2 regions of the Exiguobacterium sp. s56 genome follow, and region 1 is predicted to be linked to the other one. Evidence: a T-box and tRNA genes for the amino acid it is inferred to sense, from the RefSeq annotation. Region 1 holds a T-box; the other holds one or more tRNA genes.
What was found. The T-box of region 1 lies ahead of argS (arginine--tRNA ligase). A T-box ahead of a tRNA ligase gene usually reads a tRNA of that ligase, here a tRNA-Arg.
Positions count from the first base shown of each region.

Region 1 (11,280 bases):
ACGAATGCGGCGACCGAATTCTTGGAGCACACTGTCTCCGACTTGGTGACCGTGCGTGTCGTTGATTTTTTTGAAGAAGTCGATATCGAGCATCGCGACGGAAATCGGATACATCGAGCCGTCCGAGATCTGTTGAATCCCGTATTCATAAAAAGCCCGTGCATTGGCAAGCAGCGTCAAGCTGTCCGTCCGGCTCTCGGTATAGAGGCGGTCGCGTTCATGACAACGACTGATCGTCCGATTGAACGACTTGAGCAGTTTGACAATCTCGCGTTGAATGATGGGCGGATAGCCATAGACGTGCTCGCCCGTCATCACAATCCACGTGCGGATTCCTTCGATTTCCTCGGAACGGACCGAGATGAAGCTATGATAGTCTTCATTAAATTCGTTCGACAGCGGGGCGTCCCATTCGAAGCGCATCTCGTACTCGACCGAGGCTTCGTTCGGATAGGTTGCATCGAGTAATTCAAAGACGACATGGCGATCGATCGGCTGGCGCGTCTTCAAATCAAAGTAAAGTGTGCGATCAAACAGTTTGAACTCGACGTACCCTTCATCGTACTCGTTGAGTCGCTCACATTGACTGAGGAACACTTCGATGGCTTGTGCCTCGCTTTGCGATAGCGATACGGCTTCTTTTGCTTCATCATATTGTTCAATCAACGATTTGAAGGCGTCTTGTCGACCTTTTTGAATGATGAGTCGCTTAATAAAGAACGTGAGTGCGGCGGCGATACTGCTGACGACGAGCAAGTTCGTCTCTCGGAAGAGCGAGGCCGCCAAAATGAAGACGAGACTGACGATATACGTGTAAAACGCGATACTTAAAAAGTCGCGGACCGGGATGTCGACGCGGAACCACCAGCCGACTTGATACTTTTGGACGACCGTGTTCAAAATGATGGCAATAATCAAACCGGCAAGCGGGAGGAACGAGTCTTGGGAATAGAATCCGAGACCGGTCACACCACCAAGTGCCAAGTAGACGCTGGCCGGGATGGCGATTTCCAAAAATGACGTGATGGCATTCCACGGATACGTAAAACGGAACCGTCGAAGCGCGACGCGCGGTTTCAAGTTGACGAACTGGAAGACGAGTAGTCCAATCTGATTGACGAACAGCGCTGTCTCAAAATCAAAGAATAGAAAAATAATTAAGACGATACTTTCTGAAAAGGTAAAGTAGACGCCTTTCCGTTCAATGGAGTCCATTTGAAAAATAATGACGAGCAACGCGATCAAGATGAACGGTAACGGCTCGATGGCCGGCATGTTCAATACGCCTGTAGCGAACAAGATGAGCGTCAAACCGAATAGCATACTCCAAATACTCCAACCAAGGACGGACATCTTGCGGAAATGGTTCATGGTTCCCTCCTATGTGGGAAAAATTCAATTATGTATGGTAGGAGATTCGGCACAATCACGCCTGAGTCCTGCCTATCCATCATAATGGCGGAATTCTAGCATTGAGTCTATATGAAATATCCTCTATAATGAAATTGCTTTTCAACCACATAGACGAAAGTCGATGAAAAAGAGAGTAACGATCGTTCCGTCAACAAAGCGACCTAGGGATTGGTGAGAGCCTAGGCTGACAAACATCGCGAAACGCACTTTTGAGATGCTATCCGAACTTGAGTAGGCGTAGCCGGGGGACCCCCGTTATCACCGATAAAGCGGTCTGCGTCAAGCAGGCAAGAAGAGTGGTACCGCGGGCCATCCCGTCTCTTTGCATCTGTGCAAAGGGCGTTTTTTTTATGAACAAATTATAAGGAGGAATTAGAATGAGTTATGAACGCAAATATGCGGAAGCCTTGTCCCGTGTCATCGGGGACGAGTTGACGCTCGACCAGATTGAAGCATTGATTGAAAAACCGAAACATGAGGCACACGGGGACCTTGCTTTCCCGTGTTTCCAACTTGCGAAAGCCTATCGTAAAGCACCGGTCATGATCGCGACGGATATCGCGAACGACTTGAACGACGAGTTGTTCACGAAAGTCGAGGCGGCCGGCCCATACGTGAACGTCTTCTTGAGCCGTGACGTCGTCTCACAAGAAATCATCAACACGGTGCTCGATGAACAAGCGGACTATGCGACGCATGCGACACGCAACGAGACAATCGTCACCGATTTCTCGTCACCGAACATCGCCAAACCGTTCTCGATGGGACACCTTCGTTCAACGGTGATCGGGAATGCCATCAACCAAATCGCCCGTAAAAATGGTTATGACGTCGTCGGTATCAACCACCTCGGGGATTGGGGCACACAGTTCGGTAAACTGATGGTCGCCTATAAAAAATGGGGCGACGAGGAAGCGGTCCGGGCACATCCGATTGCTGAGCTCTTGAAGCTTTACGTCCATTTCCACGAAGAAGCGAAGACGCAACCGGAACTTGAGGATGAAGGCCGTGCGTGGTTCAAGAAACTTGAAGACGGCAACGAGGAAGCGACAGAGCTTTGGACGTGGTTCCGCGAAGAATCACTCAAAGAGTTCCAAAAAGTATATGACCTCCTCGGTGTCGAATTCGACAGCTTTAACGGGGAAGCGTTCTATAACGACAAGATGGAACGCGTCGTCGCCATGCTCGAAGAGAAAAACCTTCTCGTCGAAAGTGAAGGGGCGATGGTCGTCTCACTCGAGGACGAGAACTTGCCACCATGCTTGATCAAAAAGAAAGACGGCGCGACGCTTTATGCGACACGCGACTTGGCAGCTGCCGTCTATCGTCATGAGACGTACAACTTCGTCCAGGCGAACTACGTCGTCGGCGGCGAGCAGGCGCTTCACTTCAAACAACTGTTCTCAGTGTTGCGCAAGCTCGGCTATGACTTCGTAGATGGCATGCATCACGTGCCGTTCGGCTTGATTTTGCAAGAAGGGAAGAAGATGTCGACACGTAAAGGTCGCATCGTCTTGCTCGAGGAAGTGCTCAAAGAAGCAATCGAGAAAGCACAGGCGAACATCGCTCAGAAGAACCCGGAACTTGCGAACGCGGACGACGTGGCACGCATGGTCGGTGTCGGCGCGGTCATCTTCCACGATTTGAAGAATGAACGCATCAACAACATCGAGTTCGACCTCGATAGCATGCTGAAATTCGAAGGCGAGACGGGCCCGTACGTGCAGTACACGAACGCGCGTGCGAACTCGCTCCTTCGTAAAGGCAACTATGACGGCTCGACGTTCACTGGCGCAAACGACGACCACACGTGGGGCGTCGTGACGATGCTCAACGCGTTCCCGCACGTCATCACACGTGCCCACGAACGTCGCGAACCATCGATCATTAGCCGTTACGTTCTCGATTTGGCGCAAGCGTTCAACAAGTATTACGGCCATGTCCGTGTACTCGAAGAAGATGCAGGCAAACAATCACGTCTCGCCCTCGTCAAAGCGGTGACGATCGTATTGACGGAAGGACTCCGTTTGATCGGTGTTCAAGCTCCAGAAGAAATGTAAGGACGACAAAAGGGACCCGTTTCGTGGGGTCCCTTCTCTTATGCTTTCATCCGCGTTACCGTCCGAGCTTTCGTGTCATACAGACACCACTCCCGGTCGAAGATGACGGCGCCGACGTTGATGACGTAACGTTTTTTCTTTAGGACGAACGGCTGTCCGATTTCCCAGGGAATCGAGCGACCTTTCCGGTAAATCCCCGGAATATGGCTGTGTCCGATAAAGACGAGCGGATACTTCCCTTTCTCGACAAGCGGTTCCCAGTCCGGACTCCATTTCACTTGGTGTCCATGCAAGAATAGCGCCTCATCGAGCGTCGTCTGCTCCGGTAATAAGGCGATTCGTGTCTTGACCGGATGCGAGACCACGAGCACTTCGTCAATCCGCTCTTCTTGATTGCCGCGCAGGCTAGGGAAGGTGAGGAGCGCCTCGTAGTCAGGGTCGTACGTCACGACATCGGACACTTCATGGAAGCGCTCATTGCGCCGTTTCTTACCGATATGACACTCGTACAGATCGCCGAGGCAAAGGATGTGCTCCGTCTCGCGGCGGACCGACTCGAGCACGGCTTTCAAATCATCAAACGAACCATGTGGGTCACTGATGATGGCGAGTTTCATCGGTAGTTTGTGAATTGGGCATCGACGGACAATTCGAGCTCACGGACGAGCTGCATAACGGCTTGAAGGTCATCGCGCGACTTGGCTGTCACACGGATTTGATCGTCTTGAATTTGTGACTTCACTTTCAGTTTTGATTCTTTGATGGCGTTGTTAATTTTTTTCGCATCGTCTTTATCGATGCCGCTCTTCAATTTGACGCGTTGACGCACTGTGCCGCCGAGCGCACGTTCCACTTTTTGATAATCAAGGTTTTTCGTCGGGACGCCACGTTTAATCAATTTCGTGATCATGACGTCTTTCAATTGCTCGAGCTTATAGTCGTCATCTGAGACGAGGACGAGGTCGCCGTTATCAAGTGACATCTCACTTTTCGAACCTTTAAAGTCGTAACGGTTCAAAATTTCTTTCTCGGCGATTTGAATCGCGTTCTTCACTTCTTCGAGGTTCATTTCTGACACAATATCAAAAGAATTGTCTTTTGCCATGTTTCATCCATCCTTTACAAGGGTTTTGTTATAATGATAGCAGATTTGAAGTAGTGAAGGAGTGAAAGAGATGGAACATACTATCGATCAACAGACAAATGTAGATTTAGACCATATGGCATATCACGGCAAAGACCTCGGGGTGACGTTTAAAAGTGACCTCATCCGGTTGCGGGTCTGGTCACCGGTTGCCGAAGAGATGACGGTAAAACTATACCGGACACCGCGAGCGCGGAAGTTCGAACGGTTGTCGTTAGAACGGGCCGAGAAAGGGACGTGGGTCATCGAACTCGATCGTGCTTTGTTCGAAGGTCAGTTTTATGTGTTCGAGGCGGTCGTAGCTGGGAAGCGTATCGAATCGCTCGACCCGTATGCAAAAGTCGTCGGGGTCAATGGGAAGCGCGGGTGTCTGCTCGACCCATCTACGCTCAACCCAGACCATTGGGTTAAAGAACGTCCGCTCTTCCACTCGTCACAAGAAGCGGTCATCTATGAAGCGCACGTCCGTGATTTGACGAGTCATCCGGGCAGCGGTGTCATGCATCGCGGGAAATTCCTCGGGTTGACCGAAGTCGGAACGAAGACACCGACGGGTTATCCGACAGGGCTCGACTATATTACCGGCCTCGGCGTCACGCATCTCCAACTCATGCCGTTCTTCGATTACGGTTCAGTGAATGAGTCACGCGAGAGTGAGGCGAATTATAATTGGGGCTATGACCCGGTCCATTATTTTGCCGTCGAAGGCTCATATGCTTCCTCAGCGGATGATCCGGCCGCTCGCATCATCGAGTTGAAAGCGATGATTCAAGCACTTCACGATCGTGGCATCCGTGTCATCATGGACGTCGTGTTCAACCATACGTATGATGCATTGACGACGCCGCTCGGACAGTTCGTACCGGACTACTATTACCGCTTGAACGAGGACGGTACGCTCGCCGACGGTTCGGCGTGCGGGAACGATACGGCGTCCGAACGGGCGATGATGCGCAAATTGATCGTCGAATGTGTGTCGTATTGGGCGAAAGAGTTCATGATTGATGGCTTCCGCTTCGATTTGATGGGACTCCATGACGTCAAGACGATGAACCAGGTCCGCAAGGCGCTCGATCGCGTCGACCCATCGATTCTCGTGACCGGAGAAGGCTGGGATCTCGACACACCGCTTCCGGTCCGTAAAAAAGCGAACCAACATAACGCCCATAAGATGCCGCGCATCGCCCAGTTCAACGACGCGATTCGCGACGGTGTCCGTGGTGATGTGTTCATCGAAGACTTGCCAGGTTGGATCAGCGGCAACGCGGATATGACGGCGGACGTCAAACGTGGGATTGCCGGTGCAGTCACGAGCCAAAGCTTTGCTGACGAACCGAACCAAGTCGTGAACTATGTCGAGTGCCATGACAACTTGACGCTTTGGGACAAACTGGCCGTTACGAATCCGGACGACGATGAGACGACACGCCGCCGCCGGCATCGTCTCGCGACATCGATTGTGTTGCTCAGTCAAGGCATCCCGTTCCTGCATAGCGGTCAAGAGTTCTTCCGCACAAAAGACGGGGACGAGAACAGCTTCAATTCGGGGGAGGTCGTCAACCGTTTGGATTGGACGCGGGCCGAGCAAGAGACGCCGAGCGTCGAATATGTGAAGGGCTTGATCAGCCTGCGCAAACAATATCCGTTGTTTCGTCTTGAGAACGCGGAACAGATTCGTAAACATTTACGTTTCTTCGATGAAGACGAGGGCGTCATCGCCTTTGAACTGAGTCGCCACGTCGAAGGTTACGTCGAACGCCATCTCGTATACCATAACGGACTCGAAGAAGCGGTCGAGGTGAAACTCCCGTCCGGCAAGTTCGAGGTCCATGTCGAAGATCACACCGTCAATTTGACGGCACCACGTCTCCTCGAGGAGCGGCATGTCACGGTCGCGCCGTTATCGACACTCGTCGTGACGGAACGCCGTCCGGATTACAGCAAATATGCGGTCGCCGGTGGAGCTGCCTTGGCTATCCTCGGTCTCTGGTATGTTGCGAAAAAACGGAAACCGAAACAAAAGTAAGCGCGAAAAAAGGAGACGTCATTCCGTCTCCTTTTCCTCGTTCGTTTCAGTTTTGGCTGTCTCGAGCTCCATCATCTTTTTGACGATGATGTGTTTTGGCATATGCATGAGTTCCTCGAGTGGGACGTTTAGCTTTTTGGCAAGCTCAACCGCCGTCTCGGGAGAGAGTTGAAGTGGGCGCATGAGGGTTCCTCCTTTCCAATTACGGGTATGCTACTGCCAGTATACAGGAAAAGCGGACAGATGGAGAATGTGTTCTGTGAACACATTCAAAATCGAAAAATGCGTCGTGCGTTGCTAAGCTGAAACTAGGAAGTGATCAAATGTACAAACAAGTAGCAGACTATCAATTTCATCAAACGGTTGAATGGTTAGAGCGCGTTGGTGGAGGATGGATGTTGTATTTGGCGCAAACCGGGTTTCTGTTTTTTGACGAGACGTTCCAAATCCGATGGGAACTCGAGTGGAAATGGGCACCTTGCGCACTATATATTGAACCACATGGTAGAAGAGCCGTCGCGCTATTTCGAGATTTGCAGACATACGGAGTCATGGATTTGACGAACGGGACGATGGAACGTCACCCAATTCCACGGACGTTCCATGACGATTGGTTCAGTAACCTGCACTACTGGTCAGGGGACGATTTGTATTTGTACTCGGCCGAATCAGATATCGTCGCCTTGAACTTGAACGATCACACGTTTCGGTATAGCCGTTACGAGGAGATCCCGGAGTTCGGGAACATCATCGAACTCGCATATCAATCGACCTATGATTTCGAACGATTCACGGCACCTGGCCTCGTGACCTTGTACGATGAACGGAATCAACAGTTCATGGTCGAGGACGTCGAAGCGGGCGCGCGTTGGAAGATTCCATACGGGGGTGACCGTGACTTGGTCATCGTCGATCAAATGGGTGTGACGACCGCCATCACCTCGATGACATCGTTCCAACTGTTTGAGCGCGATTGTGAAGTGTTCTCATCAGAAGTATGTGCCGAGACCGAATTGTTGAAAGTCGTCTTATTGGACGAGCCGGGCGACAGACTTGTCGTCCTATCGACGCCGCGTCGCTTCTGCCATAGTTGGCTGCAAGTGTTCGAGCGTTGACAATCCTGGACCAGGGCATGGTTCAGGATTTTTTTACGAAGGCTTACAGAATCTCGTCTAAAAACGGGAACAGTCTTCTTAGATGGAGAGGAGTGGACAGGGATGGAACGATTAGGACAAGCGTTAGTCCGATGGCGCTACGCTGTCGTGTTGATTTGGACGGTATTGCTCGCGGTATCGGTATATTTCGGATTACAGTTGCCAAGTGAACTGCGCGGCAATGGATTTGCGATTCAAGACGGGCGCTTCGCCCAAGTGGAAGATACGTTGAACGACCGGTTCGACCGGGCCGGGGCCTCGATGATCGTCTTGTTGGAAGGTGGCGACCTTGATACGGTCATCGAGCAGCAACGGGATCGACTGATTGACGTCGATGGGGTCGACGGCGTGATCACGCCAGCTGAGAATCCCGATGCCCGCTCAGGGGACGCAGCTTACTTATTGCTCGAGTTCGAGGATTACGATACGGCCGAGGCGTCAATCGATGACGTTCGCAACGCCTTGATTCGAGATACGGATACAGACGTGCGATTGACCGGAGAGCCGGTCTTCGCGGATGACTTGAATGAAGCGTCAAAGAATGACTTGATTCGGGCCGAGTTGATTGGAATCCCGGTCGCGTTGCTCGTCCTCTTGCTCGTCTTCGGGACGCCGCTCGCCGCGGTCATGCCATTATTCGTTGGATTGATTACGTTCATCGTGGCTGCCGGCTCGTTGTTCTTCTTTGCCCAGACGATGGAACTGTCCATTTTCGTCTTGAATGCGGTCGCGATGATCGCCATCGCGCTCGGCATCGATTTTTCCCTATTGCTCGTCAACCGTTACCGGGAAGAGCTCGCACATGGGAAGTCGCGAGAGGCGGCCATCGTCCGAACGGTCGCGACGGCCGGACGTTCGATTCTGTTCTCAGGGCTTTGTGTGTTCGTCGGACTGGCCGGGTTGTTGTTCATCCAAGTCGACGTGTTCCAAGCCATCGCGCTCGGTGCGCTGATTGCGGTGGCCGGTGCGGTCTTATCGGCGCTCACACTGTTGCCGTCCGCCTTATATATCGTCGGAGATGCGATCAATAAAGGGCGTCTTATCAAAACGAATGAGACGCGTTCTGAAGTACGGTGGCAGAAGTTGGCCCGTTTCGTCATGAGACGCCCCGTCACGATGACGCTCGTCGCGCTCTTGCTGCTACTGCCAAGCCTCTGGTTCGTTCGTGACCTCGAACTGAACATCCCGGACGCCGATGCACTCCCGACCTCGTACGAGTCACGGGCCGCCCTTGAGCGGTGGGACGACGTGTTCGGGGAGACGTCGACCGATGCGGTGCTCTTGTTTGAGACGAATGACTTGACCGATTCGATGATTCTCGATGAATTGACTGCACTCACCGATGAGCTATCCGAGGATCCGATTGTCGACAACGTCACGACGTTCTTGACGGCATCCGGTCTCGAACCAGCCGAATTCCAACAACTCGCTGAAGCGGCACCAGAGCAACTCGAGGCGTTCGAACGTCTCGTCACGCTCGAAGGGAATACAGACCTTGCCCTCGTCAACGTCAGTTTCAACGTCCCGCCGAGTGATAAAGACGCGCAAGCATTCGTCCGAGATTGGCGCGAGAGCGGTTTTGACGTCGGGGGACCAGCCGCATTCAACGAAGAAATTTATGAAGAGATTTATGACAGCATCCCGTATGCGGTCGTGACTGTCATCTTGGCGACGATGGTCATTCTCATGTGGGCGTTCCGCTCAGTCTTGATTCCAATTAAGGCGATCATCATGAACGTGCTCGGTCTCGGGGCGACGTTCGGTCTGCTCGTCATCATCTTCGAATCAGGCTACGTGTACGATGCCGAGACGATCAGTATCTTGACCCCGGTGTTCATCTTCTCGCTCGTGTTCGGCCTATCGATGGACTACGAGGTGTTTCTCGTCTCGCGGATTGAGGAATATTATCGGGAGACCGGGGATAACGATTACGCGACGGAGATGGGACTCGCCAAGACGAGTAAAATCATCACGTCGGCCGCAGTCATCATGATTGTCGTCACGGGGGCGTTCGCTTTTACCGGTGTTAGTCCGATCAAACAGCTCGGTGTCGGCATCGCGCTCGCGATTTTTATCGATGCGACAATCATCCGGATTTTACTTGTCCCGTCCTTGATGAAACTGCTTGGGGACTGGAACTGGTGGTGGTTCGGTAAGAAAGATTTACCGAAACGTAATCTACACTAAATATACATTTAATGAAACAATCGCGAGAGTATGTTAAAATAGTCTCATGATTACGCGCAATTTGGGAAAGGAAGGTCTTTATGGATACCGAGAGGACATGGCCTCTGTTTCAATTACCGGACTTCTAGCGTTGAGTTTTTACAAGCGACATCAATGTAAAAATCAACAAACGGAAGATCGGAGATGGAACAGATGGAACCGCGGCTACGACTGAGGATCCTCCTCTCCGTTGAAAACGGGGAGGACAATCGGAATGAAACGAGTTGCTACCATAGTGCTCGGAACGCTGATCATGGCGTTCGGTTATTATTATTTGAATGAACAGTTTGGTTTGGCAGAAGGGGGCTTCGTCGGGCTAGCATTGCTCGGCCGCTATTTATTTGATATCGATCCGGCGATCTCGATGATCGTACTCGATATCCCCTTCTTTTTAATCGCCCTTTGGTGGAAAGGCTGGCGCTTCGTCGGGCAAGCCGTGCTTGCCGCGGCGTCACTGTCGCTCAGCTACGCCATGTGGGATCGGTTGGATTTACTCACGTTCGATATCCAAGTGTGGCCGGCGACGTTGTTCGCCGCCATCGCGAGCGGGATTGTGACTGGGTACGGTCTCGGTCTCGTCTTGAAATCGGGCGGGGCGACCGGGGGCGACGATTTATTCGCACTCGGCCTATCAAAATGGACCGGCGTATCGGTCGGGACGATTCTCATCATATTTGATGTCATCGTTTTGGCGATCTCGCTCATCTATTTGCCATTGTCGAATGCGCTTTATACGCTTCTCGCGGTCTCGATTGCAGGTCGTGTCGTCACGAAGATGTTGACGGACGATGTGGTCGAAATCACCGTGCCAAGTGTGACCAAACTAAAAACAAAAAACGATCTCGCGTGAGATCGTTTTTTGTTTTGTAAAATTTATCACAGTTTTACAGTCATCTTTCTTCTACACTACACATAGAAGGAGGGAGTCACATGAAATGGATGATTCCAAAACAGCACGGCGCTTGGTCGATGCTAATCTTACCGTTCTTACTCGGCGGCATCGTCGGAGGGTGGACGCTCGCGCACATCCCGTTCGCCATCGCCTGGTTGTTCGTTTATATGGGTACATTTTTCTTGTTCCAATACATTAAGCAACGAAAAAAGTCACAAGAGCTGTTGCGCACGGTCGTGACGTATTTGACGATTGCGATTGTAGCCGCCATCCCGGTGTTTTTGTCCGAGTGGCGTCTTGTCTGGTTTGTCCTTGCTATGATTCCATTCGGTCTCACCAACGCCTACTTCGCCAAAATTAAGGAT
Region 1 covers NZ_JACSLR010000011.1:33,541-44,820, reverse strand. The annotation lists gene KNP71_RS11050 (GGDEF domain-containing protein) at 1-1,371, opposite strand, end outside; T-box leader at 1,526-1,738, shown strand; gene argS (arginine--tRNA ligase) at 1,791-3,473, shown strand; gene KNP71_RS11040 (metallophosphoesterase family protein) at 3,512-4,090, opposite strand; gene KNP71_RS11035 (YajQ family cyclic di-GMP-binding protein) at 4,087-4,578, opposite strand; gene pulA (type I pullulanase) at 4,649-6,643, shown strand; gene KNP71_RS11025 (YycC family protein) at 6,662-6,826, opposite strand; gene KNP71_RS11020 (hypothetical protein) at 6,967-7,758, shown strand; gene KNP71_RS11015 (MMPL family transporter) at 7,861-9,984, shown strand; gene KNP71_RS11010 (YitT family protein) at 10,238-10,873, shown strand; gene KNP71_RS11005 (YwiC-like family protein) at 10,954-11,280, shown strand, end outside.

Region 2 (18,666 bases), on a different contig from region 1:
GAGCGTGTTCAAGTCGTTGGCGTGATAGAAATCGTACGACTTCTTCGTCGAAGTGAACACCATCTCGAGCATCGCGCTCGCGTTGACGATGTTTTTACGCACCGGTGGGAACAAAATCGCACCCGCTGCCGCACCGAGTCCGATCATCGTCAGTGGTGCGAGGACGAGCAGTCCCGCGCCGACGAGTCCGGCCCCGAGTTGACGCGTCTTCTTCGCGCTGACCCATGTGCGGGCCGTTTTGAGCGCCTTCATCCCGTTGGCGAGAATCGACGGCTGCCGTTTGACGCGGATGACGCGGAAGCCTTCCGGACGCATCTCTTCTTTCGGGAGCGACGGATTTTTCGGGTCTTGGAGCGCGATCAAATCGACTTCATAGCCCGCCTCGGCGAGTGCCGAGCATTCGCGCAAGACGCGCGCATCATTCGTAAAATGGTTCCATACAAACATACATACTGACTTCATCGTGTTTCCTCCATCGTTACTTTTTCTACCACGCCTTCGAGGACGTGTATATTGTTTTCCCAACACAGATTGTCTTTCACATAACGGATTCCGTTCACGCCGTACTTCTCGCGCAAGTCGGGACGTTCGAGCAGTTTCCGGAGCATGAGCTCGATCTCGTTGATGTCGCGCTTCCGTGACACGTAACCGACCTCGGCCGCTTCGATGACATTCGCCGCATGGCCTGACACCGCCGCGACGATCGGTTTACCGACCGCCATATAATCAATCAATTTGCCCGGGATGACCGTATCGAACACTTCTTGCTCAATCAAGCTGACGAACGCGACGTCCGCGTTCTTGATGGCTTGGAACGCCTCCGTCCGAGGCATCGCCTCGAGGAAGAGGAAGTTCTTGAAACCGCGGGCTTTAATCATGTCTTTCAACTCGTTCTTCCGGTATCCGTAGCCAATCAATTTGAAATGGACGCGCGGCTCGTCACGGAACCGCTCCGCAAGCTCGAGCAAGAGCGATACATCTTGGGCGAGGCCCATGTTCCCGGCGTACAGAATCTCCATCCGGTCGTCCTCAGGGACGGTCCGCTCGAGGTTGCGCTCGCTCTCACGAATCGAGTTCGGCATGTAATGAATCATCTCGTTGTCGACACCACGTTGACGCAAATAGCTACGGAACCCTTCCGAGTTGATGATGATTTCATCGGCCGCCTTATACAGCCGCTTCTCAAACCAAAACGCCGGGGCGAGCATCCAGTCATGTTTGAACACGCCGACGCCTTTCACCGACTCCGGCCAGAGGTCACGGACGTCCAAGATGAACGGCACGCCATACTTCCGTTTCGCATACACACCGACGAACGCCATAAAAAAAGACGGGGTCGTCGCAAAGACGACATCCGGTTTCGAGTCGAGCTTTTGGACGGCAGCGACGCCTTTAATCATCTGTTCCAAAAACAAAGCGAGCCGGCTCACCATGTTCGACGTATGCTTGCGTTTCTTCGTGATGAGACGCTTGATGAACGGCTGGTTGTTGAGCGCCTTATCGTTCCAGAAGCGGTCGTCTTTATACAAGTTGAAGTTCGGATACGACGGGGCGGCCGTGATGACCTCCACCTCGTAACCGCGTTCTTTCATGAGATGCGTAATATTTTGCATCCGGTTACCGGCACTGCCGATTTCCGGATAATAGTTTTGACAGACCATTAACATTGTTTTCAAAAATAACACACCTTACTGTTGTTCGAGTTCGTCCACGAAGCGCTTCAAGAGCGTGTGGACGTTGGCTTTTAAATCTGGGTCGCAGAGCGCATGGGCAATCGTCGCTTCGATGAAGCCGATCGGTTCCCCAACGTCATAGCGACGCCCGTCAAATTCATAGGCGAAGACGGTCTCCACCTCGTTCAAGCGGGCGATGGCGTCCGTCAGTTGGATCTCGCCGCCCGTCCCGATTTCTTGCGCCGACAACGCCTCGAAGACGTCCGGCGTCAAAATGTAGCGGCCGAGGATGGCGAGGTTCGATGGGGCTTCTCCGACGGCCGGTTTCTCAACGAACGTCCGGACCGGGATCAGCTTCCCTTCGACGGCAAGCGGGTCAATTATACCATATCGATTCGTCATTTCATACGGGACGCGCTGTACCCCGATAATCGAACGCTCATACTGCTCGTACTGGTCAATCAATTGCTTCGTCGCCGGCACGTCCGCCTCGATGATATCGTCCCCGAGCAGGACGGCGAACGGTTCGTCGCCGATGAACTTGCGGGCACACCAAATCGCGTGACCGAGCCCTTTCGGCTCTTGTTGCCGTATGTAGTGGATATTGGCGAGGTTCGATGAGTGGCGCACCGACTCGAGGAGTTCGGTCTTGCCTTTTGACTCGAGGTTCTGTTCGAGTTCGATGGCCCGGTCGAAATGGTCCTCGATGGCGCGCTTGTTCTTCCCGGTCACGATGATGATGTCCTCGATGCCGGAAGCGACGGCTTCTTCCACGATAAATTGGATCGTCGGTTTGTTGACGATCGGGAGCATCTCTTTCGGCATCGCTTTCGTCGCCGGCAAGAAGCGGGTGCCGAGCCCGGCGGCCGGGATGATGGCTTTCCGTACGCGTGTCATGGACGTCTCTCCTTTTTTATGCTGTATCTGATGATTATACCCAATTTCCTAGCGTTCACGCACACAAAAAAACGGCCGTGACATACGTCACGACCATTTCCGGTCGTCCATATACTTGTACAGGAACCAACCGCCGACACCGAGCGCGATGAGAAGAAGGAGAAAACCGCTGATCATCATGACGAACGCCTCCTTTTACCTACACTAGTCTATTCCCGGAATGAGCACTCGACAAGCGTTCGTCTCAAACCTTTCTTAGAACCACTTCCGTCCGTGCACCTCGATGAACCGGTACTCTTCTTGATAATGGTCATAGTGCCCTTCATCGATCATGTGTTGGAACGCCGCATCCCCTTCCGAAGCTCTCCGTTTCATCAATCGACAGAGCGCATCGATTCGTAACAGCAACATCGTCAGTAACTCTGTTGTCGACCCTTCCCAGCCGTATGCTTTCAAGAAGAGCGCGACTCGTCGTTTGTACGTCCCATCATCGCGCTCCGCCTCATAGTGAACGACCTCACCCGACTCGGCTTGATGACGCCGGCTGAGCGGAACGAACGTATAAAGGGCATAAACGATATCCCAGGCTCGTGGTCCGGGCGCCGCCAAATCAAAGTCGATGACCCCTGCCACTTTCCCGTCATGGAAAATCGTATTGTAGACGGCGAAGTCGTTGTGGCAAATCACTTCAAACGGTGCTGGCGTATGGTCGAGCGGTTGCCAGTCAGACGGCCACTCGACATCCAAGGTCGCGTCATGCAGCCGGCGCATCAGCCGAGCGGCATCCTGAATCGCCTCATCGGACCACATATAGGCTTTCAACGGATAATCGGCCGTCTCCCCTTCGAGATACGTCAAAATCTCCCGGCCCTGACCATCCACCCCGACAAATCGCGGAACGCCCGATATCCCCTTCGCCTCTAAGTGCGTTAACAATCGATGGACGTGTTCACTGCCGTCTTTCAACGTACGATAGACATGATTCCCCTTTTTATAGACGGTCGACACGTTCCCGCCACTCAACCTTTTTTCTTGTTCATGTGATTGGTCCATCCAATCCCCCCATTCTTCATCAGTCACGTTCAGTATACAGCAACACGGGGTGTCGATGACGAGGAAGCTCGACACAGAGCGTTCGCGCCCCGTCCAAGCGGCACTGTAGATTCCCTGCAGAAAGCATCGCTGCCGCGCGGACAGGCGAATCTCGGAATATACATACACCCATTGTCGAATCCTGCAAGACGATAGATTGGCGCGCGACTGAATCAGACGGTGGGCGACTCCTTGGGGAGAGTGATGCAAGGATGACCCCGTAAAGCGCGCATGCGCTGCGGAGGCATCCGCATCACCCCAGGAAAGCGTCCCACCGTCTGATGAACGTCTGATCCACCAACAAAAAAAAACAGGCCCGCACGAGCGGACCTGAAACAATCAATTATTTTTTGAGGTTGTAGAACGACTTGATACCGTCGTATTTCGCTACATCGCCGAGCATGTCTTCGATGCGGAGAAGTTGGTTGTACTTCGCGATACGGTCTGTACGCGAGAGCGAACCAGTTTTGATTTGACCAGCGTTTGTCGCAACAGCGATGTCCGCGATCGTCGCATCTTCTGTTTCACCAGAACGGTGTGAGATAACAGCTGTGTAACCAGCTTTTTTAGCCATTTCGATCGCGTCGAATGTTTCTGTGAGCGTACCGATTTGGTTAACTTTGATGAGGATCGAGTTCGAGATTCCTTTTTCGATACCTTCAGCCAATTTCTCAGTGTTCGTTACGAAGAGGTCATCCCCAACGAGCTGAACTTTGTCACCGATTTTGTCAGTGAGCAATTTGAAGCCGTCCCAGTCGTTTTCGTCGCAACCGTCTTCGATTGAGATGATTGGGTACTTGCTTACGAGCTCAGCGTAGAAGTCTACGAGCTCAGCAGTTGTCATTGACTTGCCTTCGCCAGCGAGTTCGTACTTGCCAGTTGACTTGTCGTAGAACTCAGAAGACGCAACGTCCATTGCGAGGTAGATGTCTTCGCCAGCTTTGTAACCAGCTTTTTCGATCGCTTCAAGGATAACTGTGATCGCTTCTTCGTTAGACTTAAGGTTTGGTGCGAAACCACCTTCGTCACCGACAGCTGTGTTAAGACCCATACCAGAAAGAACTGATTTGAGGGCGTGGAATACTTCTGCACCCATGCGGAGTGCTTCGCGGAACGTTGGCGCGCCAACAGGCATGATCATGAACTCTTGGAAGTCAACGTTGTTGTCAGCGTGCGAACCACCGTTGATGATGTTCATCATTGGAGTTGGAAGCGTCTTCGCGTTGAATCCACCGAGGTACGTGTAAAGTGGAAGGCCGAGCTCGTCTGCTGCTGCGTGTGCTGCTGCCATAGAGACACCAAGGATTGCGTTTGCGCCGAGTTTACCTTTGTTTTTCGTACCGTCGAGCTCGATCATTTTCTTATCGAGTGCGTTTTGGTCGAATACATCGTAGCCGATGAGTTCTGGTGCGATTGTGTCGTTTACGTTAGCAACGGCTTTGAGTACGCCTTTACCAAGGTAACGTGACTTGTCGCCATCACGGAGTTCAACTGCTTCGTGCTCACCAGTTGATGCGCCTGATGGGACGAGGGCACGGCCGAAACCGCCGTCTTCTGTGAAGACTTCTACTTCGATTGTTGGGTTACCGCGTGAATCCAAAATCTCGCGTGCGTAAATTTCTGTAATCATTGACATGAAAATTCGCTCCTTTTTGTTTGGAAAGTTATTTGAGTTACTTCGTGACGATTGATGTGCCGGTCATTTCTGCCGGTTGCTCTCCACCGAGAAGGTGAAGGAGCGTCGGGGCGAGGTCGCACAAAGCGCCTTCTAGAACTGGTTTCAGTTCCACCCCTTCTTTCGTGACGATACATGGTACTGGTTCCGTCGTGTGGGCTGTCATCGGTGAGCCGTCCGGGTTCGTGACAAGGTCAGCGTTCCCGTGGTCCGCCGTGATGATCGCCGCGCCGCCTTTGGCAATGAGTGCGTCCACTACTTTACCGAGGCATTCGTCGACAACTTCGACAGCTTTCTTCGTCGGTTCGAGCATACCGGAATGGCCGACCATGTCCGGGTTCGCGTAGTTGATGATATACGCGTCATACGTGTCCGATTCGATGCGTTCGAGAAGACCTTCCGTGAGCTCGTATGCGCTCATTTCCGGCTTCAAGTCGTACGTCGCCACTTTTGGTGACGGTACGAGGAAACGATCTTCACCTTCGAACGGTGTTTCTTGTTGTCCGTTCAAGAAGAACGTGACGTGCGGGTATTTCTCAGTTTCCGCAGCGCGGAGCTGTTTGTACCCTTGCGCGGCGAGAGTCTCACCGAGCGTGTTTTTCAAATCTTCTGGTGGGAAGACGATATCCGTGTCGATTTCATCCGAGAATTTCGTCATCGAGACGAGCAAGATGTTCTCTGGATGTGCGCTCGAAAGTTCGAAGCCTTTGAAGCCGGTCTTCTCTTTGAACACTTTCGCAAGTTCGATCGCCCGGTCCGGACGGAAGTTGAAGAACATGATTGCGTCGTTGTCTTTAATCGTCGCAATCGGCTGACCGTCTTTTTCGATGACCGTCGGTAAGACGAATTCATCCGTCAAGCCGTCTGCATACGACTGTTTAAGAACGTCGACTGCATTCGTGCCGACTTCGCCTTTCGCGTTGACGAGCACGTCGTATACTTTCTCGACGCGTTCCCAACGGTTGTCGCGGTCCATGGCATAGTAACGTCCAGACACGCTAGCGACTTGACCGAGTCCGAGTTCAGCGAGCTTCGCTTCCGTCTGTTCGAGGAAGCCAGCGCCTGATTTCGGATCACAGTCACGGCCGTCCGTGAAAGCGTGAATGTAAACTTTTTCAATGCCGTGGAGTTTTGCGAACTCGACGATGGCGTACATGTGGTTGATGTGAGAGTGAATCCCACCGTCTGAGACGAGGCCCATGATGTGGAGGCTCGAATCATACTTTTTCACATGTCCGGCCAAGTGATTCATCGCTTGGCGGTCGAAGAGTGAACGGTCTTTGATGGCGTTGTTGACGCGTGAAAGTGACTGATAGACGACCCGGCCGGCACCGATGTTCAAGTGACCGACTTCCGAGTTCCCCATCTGACCTTCCGGAAGGCCGACGTACTCGCCTTTCGCGTTCAAGAGCGTATGTGGATACTGCTCCCAGAAGCGGTCGAAGTTCGGTTTGTTCGCCGCAGCGACCGCATTACCGAACGTCTCGTTCCGCATTCCAAAACCATCCAAGATGATGAGGGCGACTGGTCTTGCCATTTAAATCGCCTCCAACAACTTGAGGAACGAAGCAGCTTCAAGTGAAGCACCGCCGACGAGTGCGCCGTCGATGTCTTCTTGTGCCATATACTCCTTGATGTTCTCAGGTTTTACAGAACCGCCGTATTGGATGCGAACCGCAGCCGCCACGTCTTCACCGTAAAGACCTTTTACCACGTCACGAACATATTTGCATGAGCTTTGCGCATCTGCTTCGTCCGCTGATTTACCAGTGCCGATTGCCCAAACTGGCTCATACGCGATGACGAGTTGTTTGACTTGGTCAGCTGAGAGGTCCGCGAGGCCACCTTCGACTTGCGTCTTGATGACTTCTTCGAACTTGCCGCCTTCGCGCTCTTCCAATGTCTCACCGACACAAACGATTGGCGTAAGACCGTGTTCGAACGCTTTTTTCGTTTTGCTGTTGATGAATGCATCTGATTCGCCGAAGTATTCGCGACGCTCTGAGTGTCCAAGGATGACATATGTCACGCCGAGGTCAGCGACCATGGCCGGGCTGATTTCGCCTGTGTATGCCCCGCTGTCTTTGTCGTACATGTTTTGTGCACTGAGTTTCAAGTTCGATCCTTTAGCCGCTTCTACCATTGGGGCCAAGAATACTGCTGGTGCACCAATCGCCGCGTCAACTTTGTCCGTTGACGGGATATTGTTTTTAACTTCCTCTACGAAAGCGACGGCTTCCGAGAGTGTTTTGTTCATTTTCCAGTTACCTGCAATAATCGGTTTACGCATCGATAACCCTCCTCTGTTTTACTTGTCGTTCAACGCTTCGACGCCTGGAAGTTTCTTGCCTTCCATGAATTCGAGTGAAGCGCCGCCACCAGTCGAGATGTGGCTCATTTGGTCAGCAAGGCCGAACTTGGCTGCTGCCGCGGCTGAGTCACCACCACCGATGATTGAGTATGCGTCGCTGTCTGCGAGTGCTTGAGCGACACCTTTCGTTCCGTTAGCGTACTTATCGAGTTCGAATACGCCCATCGGTCCGTTCCAAACGACAAGTTTCGATTCGCGAATCGCTTCCGCGTAAATTTCGACTGTCTTCGGTCCGATATCAAGACCCATGTGATCCGCAGGGATCGAGTCGATATCGACTGGTCCGACGTATGTCTCTTCGCCGAATTCTTTCGCAATGACACAGTCGACCGGCATCAAGAACTTCACGCCTTTGTCTTCTGCTTTTTTCATGAATTGACGAGCGAGGTCGAGCTTGTCTTCTTCAAGGAGTGACGTTCCGACTTCGTGCCCGAGTGCTTTCGAGAACGTGTACGAGAGACCGCCACCGATGATGAGTGTGTCAACGATGTCAAGAAGGTGGTCGATGACCCCAATCTTGTCAGCAACTTTCGATCCGCCGATAATCGCCGTGAACGGACGGTCTGGATTCGAGAGTGCCTTGCCGAGGACTTCAAGTTCTTTCTCCATCAAGAAACCAGCAACCGCGTGGTCGACGTGGTGCGCGATGCCTTCTGTCGAAGCGTGGGCACGGTGAGCCGCACCGAACGCGTCGTTGACGAAGATATCAGCGAGTGCCGCGAAACCTTTCGCGAGTTCTGGATCGTTTTTCGTTTCACCAGGGTAGAAACGGACGTTCTCGAGAACGACGACGTCACCTTCACCAAGTTTTGAAACGGCTTCTTCTGCGACTGGACCGTACGCCTCTTCGACGAGGGGTACTTCTTTGCCGAGAAGTTCAGCGAGACGTGTAGCGACCGGTGCGAGTGAGAACTCGAGGTTCTTCTCGCCTTTTGGACGGCCGAGGTGGCTCGCCAAAATGACTTTCGCGCCGCCGTCGATCAAGTGCTTGATCGTTGGAAGTGCCGCTTGAATCCGCGTTTCATCTTGAATGACGCCATCTTTGAGTGGAACGTTGAAGTCAACGCGGCAAAAGACGCGTTTCCCTTTTACATCGATGTCACGAATAGACTGTTTGTTCATAACCTTCGCCTCCATATGTCGTGCGTGTCAATTTCATAAATAGAGCGGAGAACAATCTCTTGTTTCCGCTCCTATTTGATTCTATTTAGTTCACGAACTTACTTCGCGATTTCAGCGAAGTGCTTGAGTGTGCGAACCAATTGTGCAGTGTAAGACATTTCGTTGTCGTACCAAGAAACTGTCTTAACGAGTTGCTTGTCGCCAACTGTCATTACTTTAGTTTGTGTTGCATCGAAGAGTGAACCGTAAGTGATTCCGACGATGTCAGAAGATACGATTTCGTCTTCAGTGTAACCGTAAGACTCGTTCGCTGCTGCTTTCATTGCTGCGTTGATTTCGTCAACAGATACAGTTTTCTCAAGAACTGTTACGAGCTCTGTGAGTGAACCTGTAGCAACTGGTACACGTTGTGCCGCACCGTCAAGTTTACCTTGAAGTTCTGGGATAACGAGGCCGATTGCTTTAGCCGCACCAGTTGTGTTCGGTACGATGTTAGCTGCTGCCGCACGCGCACGACGGAAGTCGCCTTTCGGGTGTGGAGCGTCAAGCGTGTTTTGGTCGCCTGTGTAAGCGTGGATTGTTGTCATAAGACCTTCGATGATTCCGAACTGGTCTTGGAGAACTTTAGCCATTGGCGCCAAGCAGTTTGTCGTACATGAAGCACCAGAGATTACTGTCTCTGTACCATCGAGGATGTCGTGGTTTGTGTTATAAACGACAGTCTTCATATCACCTGTAGCTGGAGCCGAGATGACAACTTTTTTCGCGCCAGCTTTCAAGTGAAGCTCCGCTTTTTCTTTGTCTGTGAAGAATCCAGTACATTCGAGTACGATGTCAACACCGAGCTCGCCCCATGGAAGTTCTTCTGGGTTACGGTTAGCAAGTGTGATGACTTTCTCGCCGTTTACGAGGAAGTGATCGTCGTGTACTTCAACGTCTCCGTCGAAACGACCTTGAGTCGTGTCGTACTTGAGAAGGTGAGCAAGCATCTTCGTGTCAGTCAAGTCGTTGATTGCAACAACTTCGATTCCTTCGTTTTTGATGATCTCGCGGAATGCCAAACGACCAATACGTCCAAATCCGTTAATACCAACTTTTACTGCCATAGTTAATTTCCTCCTTAGGGTAGAAGCTATTTATTGAAGAGCCAACGGGGGTCAACTCTTTAATAACGAGTTAATAATTCTGTCGCCGCACCTTCGTCTGTGACGAGGATGATGTTCGGCGTGTGTTTCGCATATGCGGCGATCGCCTGTGCCTTCGACTTTCCTCCGGCGACAGCGATGACGGTGTCCATGTCGTCGAGCTCCTCCAATTGAATCCCGACCGTCTTGACCCGGTGCACGATTTCACCTTCCGCGTTGAAATAATATCCGAACGCTTCGGCGACGGCATCGTGCCGTTCGATCATCCGCAAATGCTCTGGTGACGCATGACGGCGTTTCGCCATCGTTTCCGCCTCACCAATTCCATGTACCACAATTCGCGCCGCTCTAATCATTTCCAGTACATTTTTAATGCTAGGTTCCTCCACCATCCGCTCGAACGTCTCTTGCGATACCTCGTCCGGAATGTGGAGTAAATGATAGTCGGCATGGGCCCGGTCGGCCATCCGAGAACAGACGGTGTTCGCCTGTAACTCGAGCGTTTCTCCGAGTCCGCCGCGTGCTGGCACGAAATGCATCGGCCGTTCTTTTTTATCGGGCGACATCATGGCCGCAACCGATGCCATCGTCGTCCCGCCTGTGACCGCGATGATATTGTCGTCCGGTGCCAGTCGCGCTTTCAGTTGCGTGACGGCGGCCCGACCGATATCTCGCTGGACCCAGAACGTCTCGTCGGAATCACCCGGTACGATGACGACTTGGCGAACGCCTAGTTTGCGCTCGAGTTCTCGTGCGACTTCCGAGATGCCTAGGATCTCTCCCATGACCTCGTGCAAGTCCCGGAGAACGTTTCGGCCCGATTCCGTAAGGGAAATACCTTGAGTAGCGACCATCAATAGACCTTGGTCTTTCAAGAAGTCGACTTCTCGTCTTAGGATTCGTTCCGTCAGCCCGAGGCTTGTGGCCAATGTCCTGCGGCCGATCGGCTGCATCAAACGGACATAATGTAAGATATCGTAACGATGTCGGAGCGTATCGAGCATGTCGGGAACGATTTGCTTCTGAACTTGAATCAGCTGCTGGATCATACTCATTCCCCCTCGACTTAAAGCATGGACAATTTTCGTCCCACTTTTATATTTGCGTCCCACCGCTACGACTTCATCTTATCAATCACCTTTCCGTCTTGCAACCCCTTCAAACGTTTTTTTTCGATGTAAGCGTATACTTAACAAAATCTTCAACTTTACTGTCATCGTATCGACCTTGACTAATGACACGCCCCTCGTGTAAGACGACAGGGATCTCAAACAAGTACTTCGCCTCAAGTTCTTCGTTGCCGGTGATGTCGATCTGCTCGAGCTCGAACGGATAGTCTTCCATGAGCCATTCGAGCATGACGAGTGCCTCCTCGCAGAGCGAACAGTTGGCGCGGCGGTATAACGTCAGGACCATGTCAGTCCCCTCCTTTCCATAGTTGTCGTTCCCGCTCCCGCGAGTTTCCAAAACCGAGCGCCTCCCGATAGTTCGCCACGGTCCGTCGTGTCACCGTATAGCCGAGCCGGTCCAGCTCGCGCATGAGTGCGGCATCGCTCAGCGGCGACGTCTCTTGTTGAATCAGTTCGGCGAGCGCCTTCTTCACCATGAACGGCGATTGCCCGTGCGTCGCCCGGACGAAAAAGTGACGCCACGCCATCACGCCGCCTTCGGTCGTCACGTACTTGCCTTGAATCGCCCGGCCGACGGTCGACTCGTGCTTGCCGATTTGTTCGGCGACTTCTTTTCGCGTCAACGGATGCAAGACGAGCTTCCCGTCCAACCAATCGCGTTGGCGTTCGGCGATGACGGCCCACACCAATCGAAGCGTCGCGTTCCGCATCTCGAGCGTCTCGTGCCACCATTTCGCCTCGCGATCGTCCCCGACCCGAGCCGCATCGAGCGTCGGGCTGAACCATGTCGTCACGAGCTCACCGTCACGACGGACGACTTCAAGTTCCGGGACGACGGGTTCGGTTCCTTCATATAATAATGGCGTCTTCGGGAGTGTCGCCACGATACGCGTCGCCCGTTCGTACTCAGCAACCGAGATGTCGAGTCGTCCCGGGATGTCATCAAGGTTCGCGTCGAGCGCCTCGAACACGTCCAAGACGAGTGGGTCGTCATGTTCAATCGCATGCCGATATTGGCAGTCGCGCTCATTCTTCGCCCCAATCCCTGTCGGTTCTAGAAACAAGAGCGCCTGGCGCGCCGCCTCAATGTCCGCCACATCGACCTCGAAACGATGGGCGAGCACGAAGTCGCTCTCCGGTAGCAGACCACGATGGTCGAGCGCGAGGACGAGCCGTTTCTGGAGCGCGCGCTGGGCCTCAGTCCCGCTCCCTTCCTCGATTTGCTCGAACAATCGCTCCTCGAACCCACTCGCCGTATCGGCTACCCATTCGACCGCACCGCTCCCCGTGGCGATGCATGGATTGCGTCGAGCCAACCGGCCGAGCTGAAAGGCGATCGCGGTCCGGTCCGCCTCGAGAATCGGCAGCCGCCGAACCATGTCCTGGGTCAGCTGTTGTGTTTGAAGTTGTTGCTGTTCTTGCCGTTGCATCGGTCACACCCCTCTCGCTTCTTATTGTAACGAACAGCGGGAAATCGCGCTCAAAAAAAAGTGAGCCGAACAGGATTGCTTTTTTAAAAAAACAAATGTATAATAAATCGTGTCAGAGAACATGCACCCGTAGCTCAGGGGATAGAGCACTGGTTTCCGGTGCCAGGTGTCGGGAGTTCGAATCTCTCCGGGTGTATCATAGCAAGAGGTCAGGCAACATATGCCTGGCCTCTTTTGTCGTTTTAGAATCGTCAAACCGTGGAATAGGTCAAAAACGATGACTATCGTTTGACCAACATTGACTATAGCGGTATGATATGTTTACAACCTACATAAAGGAGGCAGATTCAATGTTAATTCCAACAGTTATCGAACAAACAGGTCGCGGGGAACGCGCGTACGATATTTACTCACGCTTGCTCAAGGACCGCATCATCTTGCTCGGAAGTGCAATCGACGACAACGTCGCCAACTCGATTGTCGCCCAGCTTCTCTTCCTTGCAGCCGAGGACCCAGATAAGGACATCTCACTTTACATCAACAGCCCGGGTGGTTCGATCACTTCCGGAATGGCGATTTATGACACGATGAACTTCATCAAGCCGAACGTGTCGACGATTTGTATCGGAATGGCCGCATCGATGGGTGCCTTCTTGCTCCAAGCCGGTGAACAAGGCAAACGCTTCGCGCTTCCAAACGCGGAAATCATGATTCACCAACCGCTCGGCGGTACGCAAGGTCAAGCATCGGATATCAAAATCCATGCCGAGCGCATCATCAAGATGCGTGAGAAATTGAACCAAATCATGGCCGACAACACTGGCCAGCCGCTTGAAGTGATCGAGCGCGACACAGAGCGCGACTACTTCATGTCAGCTGAACAAGCGAAAGACTACGGTCTCATCGACAAAGTCATGACGCGTTAATGACGCAACCCCATTCTCCTCGGAGAATGGGGTTTTTGTTTACTCTTTGACCTCGACCCCGAATACATAGCGGCTATCGCCTTGCGGCCAATCCCCGCCCGTCTCGAATACATAAACGCCCGGTTCGTCAGGCACGACGGGTTCAGACCGTACGAGCTCCCCGTCGATGATTTGATGGAACGAGACGTTCGACGGCTCGGCATGGAACTCGACATCAATCTCGGCACCCGGTTCGACGGGCACGAGCTGCAAGTCGTCCGCTTCCGGCAACCCGTGGTCTTCACATACCGCCTCGCCCCCATTGGACCAGCAGAACGTCGACTGCTTCACTTCGGCCGTCACCGACCCGACCCGGACCGTCGGGAGCGGCGGTTTGATCGAGGACTCCGACTTCCAAAACGAGGTGGCCAACAACGCGCCGCCGACGAGAATCAACCCAACCACGACGATCCATAACCCTTTTCGTCTCAACCCGCTCATCTCCTTTGTTCTTGTATTCCCCGTTCCACGAAAAAACGACCCACTTCCGTGAGTCGTCCCGTTCATTTCGGGCGTCGGAGCCCTTTCATCATATAGCCGCCTTTAAAGTCAATCGGATCGAATGCGACGAGGAACGCCTTCGGCTCATACTCCTCGACCATCTGGCGCAAATCCTTCATCCGTGTCCGCGCTGCCAAGACATCGAGACGATAGCGGATGCCGTCACGTCCCTGCCCTTGGTAGTGCGTCACCCCGTAGCCGCTGTCGCGCATCTTCTGGATGAGCTCGGCCGGGAACTCTTGTGTGTGGACTTGAATCATATTGTAGCCGATCGCAAGTTTCCGCTCGACGTAACCGCCGACGAGAATCCCAAGTCCGAAGCCGACCGCATAGACGATCATCCCGAGCGTCGTCAAATCTTGGAACACGATGCCGAGCGCGAAGATATAGATAAGCGTCTCAAGCGTACCGAACAGCCCCGCAATCATCGTTTTTCCTTTGACGAGCATGATGGTACGAAGCGTCAGCACCGGTACATAGACGAGTTGTAATACTAGGATGAGCAAGATTTGCCCCATTGGAACGACCTCCATTCGAATTCAATACAACCACTATTTCAAATTTCAGGGCCGGATGCAACCAAAAAAGGCTGACCGGAGTCAGCCTTTCGCAATTATTTGTCTAAGTTATCAACGCTCGTGAGCAGTTCATAGTCTTTACGGATGACCTGATAGATGGCATTCGTGTCGCCTGACAGTACTTCTTCCGCCCGCAATTGGTTGAGGAAGAGGCTTGTCGCGAACGTGACGAGGGCGCTTTTCGGGATCCCGATTTGTTTCGCACGCTCCGTGATGACCTGGTCTAAGTCAGCGTCAATCGTGAGCGAGATTCTTTTCTTTGCATTCGACATAATCATGAAGCTCCTTTAAGTTACATTTCTAAAGTCCTATACACAATTGCTAATTATATAGGAAGAATGGTTTTGGCGCAACCAACGTCACGATGAGCTGATTTCTTCACCGTTGCGCACCTTGTCCGCGATCTGATCGATTTTACGGAGCCGGTGGTTGATTCCTGACTTCGAGATCGGTCCCGTCTCGAGCATCTCGCCGAGTTCTTGGAGCGAGACGTCTTGATGGGTGACCCGTAGCTCGGCAATTTCCCGGAGTTTGACCGGCAAGATTTCGAGTCCGACCGTGCGCTCGAGGAACTTGATGTTCTCGACTTGGCGGAGTGCCGCCCCGACGGTCTTGTTCAAGTTCGCCGTCTCACAGTTGACGAGCCGGTTGACGGAGTTGCGCATGTCCTTGATGATGCGCGCGTCCTCGAAGTCGAGCATGCCGCGCGTCGCCCCGACAAGTTTCAGAAAGTCCGAGATTTTCTCGCTCTCTTTAATGTAGAGAATATGCCCTTTCTTCCGCTCGAGCGTCTTCGCGTTCAAGCCGAAGCGGTTGGCGAGGTCCCGGAGCGCCTGGTTATGGTTCTCGTACAGGCTGTACACCTCGAGGTGATACGACGACGTCTTCGGATGGTTGATCGACCCGCCGGCAAGGAACGACCCGCGCAAATACGCTCGGGCGAGGTTCTCGTCGCGCGTCATATCCGAGTTGAGCGTCCGAATCATCTCGTAATTCTCCCCGAGAATCTCGAGGTCCTTCAACATCGTCTCGGCGCGCTGGGCGACCCGGACGATATAGACGTTGTTCTTCTTTAACCGCATTTTCTTCCGTACGAACAAATCAAGATGATGGTCGTACAGCCGTTTCATGAGGGAATAGATTCGGCGTGCGATGGCGGCGTTCTCGGTCGAGACGTCGAGCGTCATCCCCCGCCCTAAGGCGAGCGAGATGACCCCGTTCATCCGGACGAGCGCGGACAGTTCCGCTTTCGCCTCGGCATCGGTCACTTCGAGTTGCGTCAGTTCTTTTTTGACGTCAGAGGCAAAGCTCATGTCAGTCCCCTCCTTTCTGTTCAATCACAACTTATTTCAGCTCGAGCTCTTGGAACGAGCGTGGTTTCTTGATGCGCAGCACGCGCTGCATGACGAGGCCGGCGATGGCGTCCGAGTCGTGGCGGATGTAATCGCGATTATAGTCGACGATGTCACCGGCGAGCACATTCGTGCCATAGTTCCGAAGCTTCTTGCGATCGAAACGGACCTCTTCCGAGCCGTCCTCGAGGTAACGCTCTAAATAGATGTCCTCGATCGGCTCGTTATTGACGACGATCGTGTCGACCGTCGACTTGCCGAGATACGCCTCAATCGATTTCAAATGCTTCATCGCGTCGTACCCTTTCGTCTCGCCCGGTTGCGTCATGACGTTGCAAATATAGACGACCGGCTTCCCGGAGCGGACGATGGCGTCGCGCACTTCCGGAATCAACAGGTTCGGGATGATGCTCGTATATAAGCTCCCTGGTCCAAGCACAATCAAATCCGCGCCCTCGATCGCCTCGACGACACCGGCCGCCGGCTTGATGCCCTCTTCGAGCAAAAATAGGCGTTTGATCGGTTTTTCGACGAGCGGGATTTTCGATTCGCCTTTGACGATCGTCCCGTCCTCGAACTCGGCCGCGAGCGTCATGAGCGTCTCCGTCACCGGGAGCACCTTGCCCTGGGCGTTCAACAGCTGCGACAAGACGTCGACCGCCTTGACGAACGAGCCTTCACAGATGTGCGTCGCCGCCGTCAGCATGAGGTTGCCGAGCGAGTGGCCTTCGAGCCCAAAGCCGCTGTCGAACCGATATTGCAGAATCTTGTCCATGAGCGGCTCGACCTCGGATAAGGCGAGGATGACGTTCCGGATATCGCCCGGCGGTAACATGTGGAACTCGTCACGGAGACGTCCCGAGCTGCCCCCATCGTCCCCGACCGTGACGATGGCCGTGATGTCGAGCGGATAGTGCTTCAAGCCCCGTACGAGCGTCGAGAGGCCCGTACCGCCACCGATGGCCACAACTTTCCTTTCGCGTCTCATCTTACTTCTCCTTCGTCGCATGCGCGAGGTCGCGATGGACGGTCTTGACGTTATAGCGCTCGGCGAAATGGGCCGACACTTTCTCGGCGAACGTGATCGAACGGTGCTTCCCGCCCGTACAGCCGAAGGCGACGACGACTTGCGTCTTCCCTTCGCGCTTGTACTGCGGTAACAGGAATTCGAGCATGTCGATCAGTTTCTTATAGAACGCACGCGCCTCGGGATGCGACATGACGTAGTTCTGGACTTCTTCCGTCTGTCCGGTGAGCGGACGGAGCTCCGGGATATAGAACGGGTTCGTGATGAAGCGGACGTCGAACAATAGATCAATATCGAGCGGGACGCCGTGCTTGAACCCGAACGACATGAAGTTGACCGTGAACGGAATCCGTTCCTCGTTGAATTGGAGCAGGATGCGGTCTTTGAGCATCTGCGGCTTCAAGTCGGTCGTGTCATAGAGCGTATGGGCCCGGTCACGGAACCCTTCGAGCAACGAGCGCTCCATCCCGATGCCGACGAGCGGTGCGTCTTCCGGGGCGAGCGGATGCGACCGGCGCGTCTCCTTGTAGCGGCGCACGAGCACTTCGTCCCGTGTGTCGAGATACAACAAGTGCGGGTGCACGTTCTTCTGTTCCAAGTCGTCGATGACGATGAACAGGCTGTCGATGAAGTCGCGCGTCCGTGTGTCGATCGCGACGGCGATCTTCGGCCGGACCGAGCTGATGACATCGATCAATTGCGGCAAGAGCACCGGCGGCAAGTTATCGACGCAAAAATAGCCGAGATCCTCAAAGCTATTCATTGCGACCGATTTCCCGGCCCCGCTCATCCCGCTGATGATGATCAATTCTTCTAATCCTTTAAAGTCTTCCATGTCACTGACGCCCCCTTAAAATTGACAACCGAGCCGTGTGTGCAGCTCTCTTCTGTCCTTAGTATAACGAACGTCCGAAAAAAAGAGAAGGGATTGCGGTCGCCCGCAATCCCTTCTGCCTCATGTCACGCGTTTTGTTCGTGCAACGCCTCGAGGAGCCCCTCGATATAGTGTTGCGCGTTTTGAGCGGCAATCGATCCGTCGTTCGTCGCGGTGACGACTTGACGGAGCGTCTTGTCGCGTACGTCGCCGGCTGCGAAAATCCCTGGGATCTTCGTCTCCATCGCTTCGTTCGTGACGATATAGCCTTGCTCGTTCGTGATGCCGAGGTCTTTGACGAAACCAGTGATCGGGTTCATACCAATATAGATGAACACACCGTCGATTTCGTGGTCCGACTCGGTCCCATCGACCGTGCTGACGAGACGTGCCCCACCGACTTTACCATCGGCTTCCACGATCTCTTTGAGCGTGTGGTTCCAGATGAAGTCGATTTTCGGGTTGTCGAACGCCCGTTTTTGAAGAATCTTCTGCGCGCGAAGCTCGTCGCGACGGTGAACGATTGTCACCTTGTCAGCAAAACGTGTCAAGAACACGCCTTCCTCGACAGCTGAGTCGCCGCCGCCGATGACGAACAAGTTCTTCCCTTTGAAGAACGCCCCGTCACAGACCGCACAATACGATACACCGCGGCCGCCGAGCTCTTCTTCGCCCGGGACACCGATTTTCTTGTATTGTGCGCCAGAAGCGAGGATGATCGCCCGTGCTTTATAGTCACGGTTGTGCGCGTGGACGACTTTATATTCCGTCTCGTCCGAGATGCTTTGGACGTCGCCATAAGCGTACTCCGCCCCGAATGCTTTCGAGTGGTCG
Region 2 covers NZ_JACSLR010000006.1:47,810-66,475, reverse strand. The annotation lists gene KNP71_RS07695 (glycosyltransferase) at 1-462, opposite strand, end outside; gene KNP71_RS07690 (glycosyltransferase family 4 protein) at 459-1,667, opposite strand; gene galU (UTP--glucose-1-phosphate uridylyltransferase GalU) at 1,689-2,570, opposite strand; gene KNP71_RS07680 (phosphotransferase enzyme family protein) at 2,826-3,623, opposite strand; gene eno (phosphopyruvate hydratase) at 4,006-5,298, opposite strand; gene gpmI (2,3-bisphosphoglycerate-independent phosphoglycerate mutase) at 5,336-6,874, opposite strand; gene tpiA (triose-phosphate isomerase) at 6,875-7,627, opposite strand; gene KNP71_RS07660 (phosphoglycerate kinase) at 7,646-8,830, opposite strand; gene gap (type I glyceraldehyde-3-phosphate dehydrogenase) at 8,929-9,936, opposite strand; gene KNP71_RS07650 (sugar-binding transcriptional regulator) at 9,996-11,024, opposite strand; gene KNP71_RS07645 (glutaredoxin family protein) at 11,134-11,391, opposite strand; gene KNP71_RS07640 (RNA polymerase factor sigma-54) at 11,393-12,535, opposite strand; tRNA gene KNP71_RS07635 (tRNA-Arg) at 12,659-12,731, shown strand; gene clpP (ATP-dependent Clp endopeptidase proteolytic subunit ClpP) at 12,886-13,461, shown strand; gene KNP71_RS07625 (hypothetical protein) at 13,501-13,941, opposite strand; gene KNP71_RS07620 (DUF2179 domain-containing protein) at 14,004-14,519, opposite strand; gene KNP71_RS07615 (hypothetical protein) at 14,615-14,851, opposite strand; gene whiA (DNA-binding protein WhiA) at 14,939-15,892, opposite strand; gene KNP71_RS07605 (gluconeogenesis factor YvcK family protein) at 15,924-16,919, opposite strand; gene rapZ (RNase adapter RapZ) at 16,921-17,793, opposite strand; gene trxB (thioredoxin-disulfide reductase) at 17,919-18,666, opposite strand, start outside.
Region 2: it encodes a tRNA-Arg, which carries the amino acid that the T-box ahead of argS (arginine--tRNA ligase) is inferred to sense. The anticodon was not compared.